2 regions of the Pseudoalteromonas sp. SWYJZ98 genome follow, and region 1 is predicted to be linked to the other one. Evidence: riboswitches for the same ligand, from Rfam matches in the RefSeq annotation. Region 1 holds a riboswitch; the other holds the start of a gene.
What was found. Region 1 has a riboswitch for lysine ahead of lysC (lysine-sensitive aspartokinase 3). Riboswitches for the same ligand answer to the same signal wherever they lie in the genome.
Positions count from the first base shown of each region.

Region 2: another riboswitch for lysine. It lies ahead of dapA (4-hydroxy-tetrahydrodipicolinate synthase); the one in region 1 lies ahead of lysC (lysine-sensitive aspartokinase 3).

Region 1 is NZ_JADYXA010000004.1:33,300-37,570, reverse strand. It holds gene I6F10_RS04335 (hypothetical protein) at 1-365, opposite strand, end outside; gene nhaD (sodium:proton antiporter NhaD) at 588-1,835, shown strand; lysine riboswitch at 1,937-2,109, shown strand; gene lysC (lysine-sensitive aspartokinase 3) at 2,185-3,588, shown strand; gene I6F10_RS04320 (4'-phosphopantetheinyl transferase family protein) at 3,661-4,271, opposite strand, start outside.
Region 2 is NZ_JADYXA010000012.1:30,841-35,111, reverse strand. It holds gene I6F10_RS09810 (PLP-dependent decarboxylase) at 1-616, opposite strand, end outside; gene I6F10_RS09805 (2,3,4,5-tetrahydropyridine-2,6-dicarboxylate N-succinyltransferase) at 616-1,356, opposite strand; gene dapA (4-hydroxy-tetrahydrodipicolinate synthase) at 1,372-2,256, opposite strand; lysine riboswitch at 2,447-2,647, opposite strand; gene I6F10_RS09795 (DNA-3-methyladenine glycosylase I) at 2,839-3,534, shown strand; gene I6F10_RS09790 (protein adenylyltransferase SelO) at 3,546-4,271, shown strand, end outside.

The sequences.
Region 1 (4,271 bases):
TCAAAGTCTTCTATTTCGCCAGCGTTATCTAGGCGGTTACCTAAACGTGCAAGGTCGTCGACTAATACGCTAATTTCTTGCGCTAAGCCTAAATGCTCTTCTTGCAGTAAAAACGTAGCAAAATCGGCAATAGCACGATTTATTTCAAGCTGAGAGGATTTAGCCAGTGGAATTAAAATATCTTGGTTTAACAAACGATTTGTTTCTTTATAAATGCGTTCGTTTGACCACGTAGGCTGCTTTTGCTTAATCGCGTTTTGTACGTCTTTTAGGCTAAAGTCAGCCATTTTAAAACGTTTAAATAATAGCTCTAATACACCCCAATGTTCGGTTATGGTGTTTAGCAGCTTTTTAGCTGGGATCATAAGGGGTTACAACATCCTAGTATTTTATTATTGAGTTCTTTTAGAAGACTCATTATTACGTATTTTTAATTAACCTTGTCTGTATATAGTATTCGTTTTTAAGACCATTTAATAATAGTTTTTGCATAGAGGCAGTGCTAAAATTCGCGCCGAAAATAGGCACATGAAATGGAATGTTATTTGTGTATTCTTTAAAACTATATCAAAGGTTGTTTAACTACCATGGTTTCCTCGATTATTCTAACCCTGATAGCGATTGCATTTTTACTGATCGTTATAGAAGATATAATCCATGTCAATAAAGCTAAAACCACGCTGTTTTTTGGTACGCTTTGCTGGATTCTTCTTTTTATATACCCTATACACGGGCAAAGCCCCGATACGATTCAACATCTTTTAAATGAAAATATTTTAGAAATTGCCTCATTATGGCTATTTTTAATGGCTGCAATGACCTTTGTAGCGTATTTAAATTCAAAGGGGTTTATAGAAAACATTGTGCACCGTGTTATGCCAAAAAGTATTAGCGAAAAAAAGCTCATGTTTTTGGTGGGTGGATTTGCATTTTTGTTTTCGTCGATTTCAGACAACGTAACAGCGACGCTTATATCGCTTGCGGTTGTTATGTCGTTAAAACTTGAACCTAAAAAGCTCATTAAATACGCCACGCTTATTGTGTTTGGGGTTAACTCAGGTGGGGTATCGCTAATAACAGGTGACGTAACCACACTGATGATATTTTTAGATGGCAAAGTAACCATTGCTCATTTATTACTACTTATAGCGCCAGCACTTGCAAGCGTTATGCTGCTTGCCGCGTTACTGTCTATAGGTATGAAAGGGCGTGTTGAGTTTGCTAGTGCAGGTAAAACCCGCATTGAAAAAACCGACATAACCATTGCTGTTATATTTTTATCTACCGTAGTGAGCACACTTACGTTGAGTGTAATTTACAGCGTACCGCCTTTATTAACCTTTTTGTTTGGCTTATCAGTGATGTTTTTAGTGGCGCAATTTTTAATGCGCAAAAAAGACATAAACAAAGACATAATCGATTTTGTTCGCGATATAGAATACGACACATTATTGTTTTTTGTAGGTGTACTTTTACTTGTTGGCGCACTTAAAGAAATTGGTATGTTGAGTAAATTTACCGACCTATACACGGTAATGGCACCAGAATACGCAAACTACTTAATGGGCATATTATCAGCAGGGGTCGATAACGTACCGCTTACCGCTGCATTATTAAAAGCCAATATAGTAATGAGCCAACAACACTGGTTGTCGTTTACGTATGCAACGGGCGTGGGCGGTTCAATGCTTATTATTGGTTCGGCTGCGGGCATTATTGCCATGAGTAAAGTTAAAGCGCTTACCTTTATGAGCTACTTGCGTTTATCGCTGCATTTATTAATTTGTTACACGGTTGGATATGCGGGCTCGTATTACATGGGCAGTTTTATTTAACTCATAAATTATTAAATGCTTGACAGCTAGACGTCTAAACGATAACTTTCAAAGCTCCGCTACTTAGTGGGGTTTTGTTTTATTAGCCACTGGTTAATAAAGCATTCAGAAGAGGTGCGATACTTAGGTACTTAATGTTAGGCGACGAAAGCCGATGATCATTAAGGAGGGAAGTACTCGCCGAGGAAAATAATGGTACGTCGTCATTGTTTTTCGGTTTATGGGGCTGAATCCTCAAAACTGTCACCAATATAGGTGGAGAGCTTCTGGCAGTGGACTTATCTTCAAGCATTCCTTTGCCAAGTTCTTCTTGTTTTATTGCGATTTGGATATCGCGAAAGGAGACTAAATGACTACCCAATCAGCGCCACAAACAGTGCCTCAAACAGAGTTAAGCGCAAAATCAGATTACATCGTTGCCAAGTTTGGCGGAACAAGTGTTGCAAACTTTGAAGCGATGAGTCGCTGTAGCGAAATTATTGTTGCAGATAAAAGCGTACGTATTGTTGCCGTGAGCGCTAGTGCCGGCGTAACTAACCACTTAGTTGCACTGTGCAAACCAAGTATTACCTCAAGTGTGCGCCAAGAACACATAAACGGCGTGCTTGCTATTCAACACACTATTTTAGATGAGTTATCGCTAGATGCCGATTTAGCGGTTGGCTTTAACGAAACCCTAAAAGCATTTCAAACATTGGCTCAAGAGTCACTAACAACCGATCAGCAACACGACGAGCTACTTAGCTTTGGTGAGCGTTTGTCGTCGTATTTGTTTGCACAAGTGCTGCGTTTACAAGGTTTAAATGCCGATCGATTTGATGTGCGCAAGGTGCTTAAAACCGACAGCCAATTTGGCAAAGCAACGCCTAATGTTGCAGCCACAGCGCAAGCTGCTAAAGAACATTTAATCCCGTTATTAGACGCTCAAGTAATTGTGACTCAGGGCTTTATTGGCAGTGACGAATACGGTCAAACAACAACGCTTGGACGTGGTGGTTCAGATTACAGCGCTGCACTTTTAGCTGAAGCAATTAACGCTAAAAGCGTGCATATTTGGACTGACGTAGTGGGTATTTTTAGCACCGACCCGCGTTTGTGTGCAAAAGCGACGCCTATTGCACGCTTAAGTTTTGACGAAGCCGCTGAAATGGCAACCTTTGGCGCAAAAGTATTGCACCCAGCGACTATTTTACCAGCGAGCCGTAGCCACATTAATGTGTTTGTTGGCTCTAGCCGCGAGCCTGAGCGTGGCGGTACATGGATTGAGCGCGAAAAATCGCAGCAACCAGGTATACGCGCAGTAACGCAACGTAAAAACCAAATTTTGCTTACGCTTAAAAGCCCAGAAATGCTCCTAGCAAGCGGCTTTTTAGCACGCGTGTTTACACTATTAAGTGAATACAATATATCGGTAGATTTGGTAACCACATCAGAAATCAGCGTAGCTATAACCCTTGATAACGCGCAAAACGCCTCGCGCCCAGAGCTTGATCAAGAATGCCTAGATAAGCTTGCAGAATTTTGCCATGTTTCGGTAGAAAACAACCTAACGCTGGTGGCACTTATTGGCTCTGAGATTCAATTACGCCAACACGAAATGAACTTAATGAGTGTACTAAAAGACTTTAACATTCGATTAATTTGCCACGGTGCTAGTAAGCATAACCTGTGCTTTTTAGTAGAGCAAACTGAGTCAGATAACGTAGTACAGTCTATTCATAGCCGTTTATTAGAAAATGATTTTGCTGCGTAAGTAATCGTTATTCAGGATAATCACCTAGTAAAGTTACCTAGTAAAATTAACTAGTAAAGTTACTTAACAAAATTAATTAATAAAGTCATTTAATAAAAAGCATCGCCAGTCGATGCTTTTTTTATGCACCACACTCACATCAAAACAAACATTGCTGTCACTGCTATCAGCTACAGTAAGGCTATTACTGCAAGCAATAAGCTTTGCACTATTTAATTCGTCAAACACATTGGGGCTAAGTAGTTGTGCAATAGGGCGGCTGGTGGCTTTAGCAAGTGACTCTTTTAATGTCCAAATTCTAAAAAACGTATCTGCTTGGGCTTGGGTATTAGTAGGCTCAGTGATAAGTGTAATTTCATCATTATGATAAAAATGCTTAGCGAGCTTTTCAAACGGGCGCTTTAGGCTTACTTTTTCAATATCAAAACCAAACTCACTTTTATCAAAATTTAGCGCGACCCCAACTAAACCATGCGAGTGCGAAATACAGGTATTTATAACATCACCACTCACATGTATTTGCAGCTTTGAGCTTGCCTCGTCAAATTCGGTACTCATTTTATTAAGCGCCACGTGCGCATGTTGCGGCTGCGCTACTCTAATAAGGTGTTTTAACAATAACCGCGTCGCTAAATACTCTTGCTTAGCTGGCGGGCTTTTACGGCGGTTTATAATGGTTAACT
Region 2 (4,271 bases), on a different contig from region 1:
TCATTTGTGACCACAAATCGCTTAGCTTTTGCGTGCTAAGCATGTTGCCCCACTGAAAAATATGCAGGCCGTCAAATTTAAGTGCAGGGTAGTCAGCTACATTGAGTGCTTGCCACTCATCACAACCCATACCAAACGGCGTAAGGCTATCGCCGCCCAGAGGGTTTTTTTCACCTTCAGGCCAGCGTAATTGCACTCGCAGTAATACTTGTAACTGCGTGTTTTGTAGTTGTGCTTGTTGGTTTAACCAACGTACTTGATTGAGGCTTTCTGCTACGAATATACGCACGCCGCGCTCAATAAAGTGTTTAATTTGTTTAGGGCTTTTTGCAGGCCCTGTGTTGAGCACGCGCTGCGAGCTAATACCTTGTGCGAGTACTTGCTCAAGCTCACCTTTACTTGCTACGTCAAAATTAAAGCCAGCACTGTCTAAGCTTTGAATAATTTTAGACAGTGGGTTTGCTTTTACCGCGTACCACAGTTTTACATCGGTTTGCGCAACTAAACGCGCAAGATGCGTGTTTAGTTGATCTAAATCGTAAACAAAAAAAGGTGTATCAAGTTGTTGTGTAATTGTATTTACAGCGGTTTTGATAGGCGTGCTCAAAAAGCTCATTATCGTAAAACCTCTTCAAGCAATAACGATGCATCGCTTTTCTCGTCGCGGTATTTAACTATTAACGCACACGACATGCTTAGGCCTTGCTCGCGCGCCCATTCGTTTGACGCAGGGCGAGAGCCCGGTATTACAATCGCGTACTCTGGGATTGGCTCGCCTTTATCTAGTTGGCGCTCGTTTACGCAGTCGTATACCGGAATAGTTGCTGATAAACGCACGCCTGGGGCAAGTACTGCGCCTTTTTTAATGACTACGCCTTCAACAATAATACAGCCAGCGCCAATAAAGGCGTCGTCTTCCACAACTACTGGGCTTGCACCAATTGGCTCAAGTACACCACCAAGCTGAACTGCAGCGCTTAAATGTACGTTTTTACCTACTTGTGCACAAGAACCCACTAATGCGTGGCTATCTACCATTGTGCCTTCGTCGATATATGCGCCAATGTTTACATACGCTGGTGGCATAATAATCGTGCCTTTAGCAACATAAGCACCACGGCGAACACTTGAGCCACCTGGTACCATACGAACGCCATCGTCAGTACTAAACTCTTGTGGAGCTAGGTTATGTTTATCAACAAAGCCGCCTGCAAACTCAGTATTAGTGCCATTTTTAAAGGCTTCTAAAATGCCTTGCTTTACTTCTACGTTAGCTTGCCATTGGCCGCTTTCGTTTTGTGATGCTGCGCGTACTGCGCCCGATTCTAAATTATTTAATAGTTCTAACCAGCTCATTATAAAAACCTGTATTTAATGCCAAGATAAAATGGTGTTGTTTGCAGTTGTGATGCAATCGGTTTGAGTTAACTCAAGATGTGTTAAAGGTGGACGAAGTTGCGGGCTGCTTAAGCGGCCTTGCAAATGCATCAGTACCTTTACGGGAATAGGGTTTGCGACAGCAAATAGGCTATTAATAGCGCTTGACCACAGGGCAAATAAATTAGGGTGTTGACCACTTAAACTGCGCTGAACAAACTCGTGAGTTTGTCCAGGCCATGCGTTTGCAGCTACCGACACCAAACCTTTTGCGCCAGCTTGAGCAAAATAAGGCATTAGCGCATCGTCGCCACTAAAAATAGCTAAATTAGGCGCCGCTTGGCGGTAAGCTTCAAACTGAGCAATACTGCCGCTCGCTTCTTTTAACGCCCATAAGTTTTTATTGTTTTGTAAGTTTTGAATTGTTGCCGCTGGGATGCTAACAGCGCTTCGACCTGGTACGTTATAAAGCATACATGGGTGAGCGCTTGCATTTAGTAGGCTTTCAAACCAATGAGTTTGACCTACAGCGCCAGGCTTTGCATAAAGCGGTGAGCCAAGTAAAAAGCTATGAATTGGGAGTGTATTACAGTAGTTAACCCACTCAATTTGTTGCTTTAAGTTACTACCGCCGACAGCTACCATGAGTGGTACTGTTGGTTTTAGCTGGCATACGTGCTCAACAATGGCTTGTTGTTCTTTTAGCGTTAGTGCTAAACCTTCGCCCGTACTGCCAAGTAGCAAAATACCGTTATGTGCCGCTTCTTGATCACTAACCAGCTTAGTTAACGTGTTGTAGTCAACATCGCCGTGTTGATCAAATGGCGTAACGAGCGCGGTCCACAGTGAGTAGTCGTTTAAATTGAAGTTGTTGATCATCTCTCACGAACTTATAATTTGTACCAATTTTATTAAAAACGTGATCATTTTAGCGATAACTAATTTAATGTAATTGGTATTATTCGAAGAGTTAAAAAGCTTTATGGAAGGAGCCGCATTAACGTCGTTCGAACTAATAATTCGAAGAGCGAATGGGCTTAAAATAATAGGGCGCACGGCCTTAATATTTAAGACCAGAAGCTCTCCACCAAACTAACAAGCTGCTTTTTATAAACAGCTATTGGTGACAGTCGCTAGGGTTCAACCTAGTCGCCCGAAATAAACACCTCGCAAAAGTGGTTACTTCTCGGCGTTAATTCCCCTCACGTATGCTTACTGGAGTTTGCGCTCCTAACATACGCTACCTGAATAACGCACCTCTTCTAGCCCTTTGCACCTGTTTGTAGAGTAAAACTTACAAACCTGTGCAATTTAAATAGGGTAATTACGGCGATTAAAGCATTTTAGCCGTCTAGGTGTCAAGCGACTAAATACAGATTAATTCATCGAAAAGAGGGGTGGTTACGTATTAGGTGCTTTTCTCGTACACTAGCAATATAAGTAGTGAGGTATTTAATTAGTATGGAAAAATTTAGCGATATTTATAAGCGAGCGGTAGAGCGAAAAGGCTCTGAAAAAATGCTTAAGTTATTACTTGCAAAACCGCTATCTAAAAAACAACTAAGCACGTTAAGTGACGACGATTGGCTTGAAGAATTTACTCGAAAAGTATTTCAAAGCGGCTTTTATTGGTCAGTCATAAATAATAAGTGGCCGGGCTTTAGAGAGGTTTTTTGGGATTTTAGCGTTGACAAGTTATTAATGATGCCACCTGATATGCTGGAACAAAAAGCAACGGATGAGCGCATTGTTCGTAACTATAAAAAAGTAAAAACAATTACCGAAAATGCTTACATGATCCACGAAATAGCAGGGGAACATGGCAGTTTTAGTCAGTTTATCGCTAATTGGCCAACAGAGGATATTATTGGTTTGTGGGCGTATTTAAAAAAACATGGTTCGCGTTTAGGCGGAAATACAGGGCCTTATGCGCTGCGAGCACTTGGTAAAGATACATTTTTACTATCACGCGATGTAGAGAATTATTTGCGTGCCCATAAAATTATAGACGGCGGCTTACAAACTAAAAAGTCACTAAATGCAGCCCAAGCTTTTTTTAACGAAATGCAAAAGCAAAGCGGCTTAAGTATGCAAGAGTTAAGCTTAATTGTTGCTTATGGCGTAGGTGACAACCGGGTTGGTATAAGTCAGCAATAATAGGAATTACCATGAAATTAGTGCCAAGATACACAGATATTGCGGAAAATTTCGCAATAGAAGATTTCCCTGCAAGTGTCGCCTCTCCTCAGCTACTACTGTGGAATGAGAGCTTAGCAAAACAATTTAATATTAACGTTGCGGCTGATTTGCGTGCCAGCACTTTTAGCGGTAACGAAAAACAGGCGATTCCTGCAGTAGCACTTGGTTACTCTGGGCACCAATTTGGACATTTTTCACCCCGCTTAGGCGATGGACGAGCGCACTTACTGGGCGCTATTAGTGATGATGAAAACCAGTTATGGGATATTCAATTAAAAGGCTCTGGTGCTACTCCTTACTCAAGAGGGGGAGATGGGCGTTGTGCTCTTGGTCCTGCTATTCGTGAATACGTAATGAGCGAAGCAATGCATGCACTGGGAGTTAAAACCACACGCTGCTTAGCGGTTGTTGGTAGTGGTGAAACGGTTTATCGTAATCCGCCACAAGCTGGGGCTATCGTTACGCGTGTAGCAACTAGCCATATTCGTGTTGGCTCGTTTCAATATTTAGCGACGCAAGGCGATGTTGAAGGGCTTAAAAATTTAGCCGATTTAGCTATAGAGCGTCACTACCCAGAAATAACCGATACAGGTTCGCAGCGATATTTAGCATTTTTAGGCGCTGTGATTAAAAACCAAGTTAAGCTAGTTGTGAGCTGGATGCGTGTTGGCTTTATTCACGGAGTAATGAATACA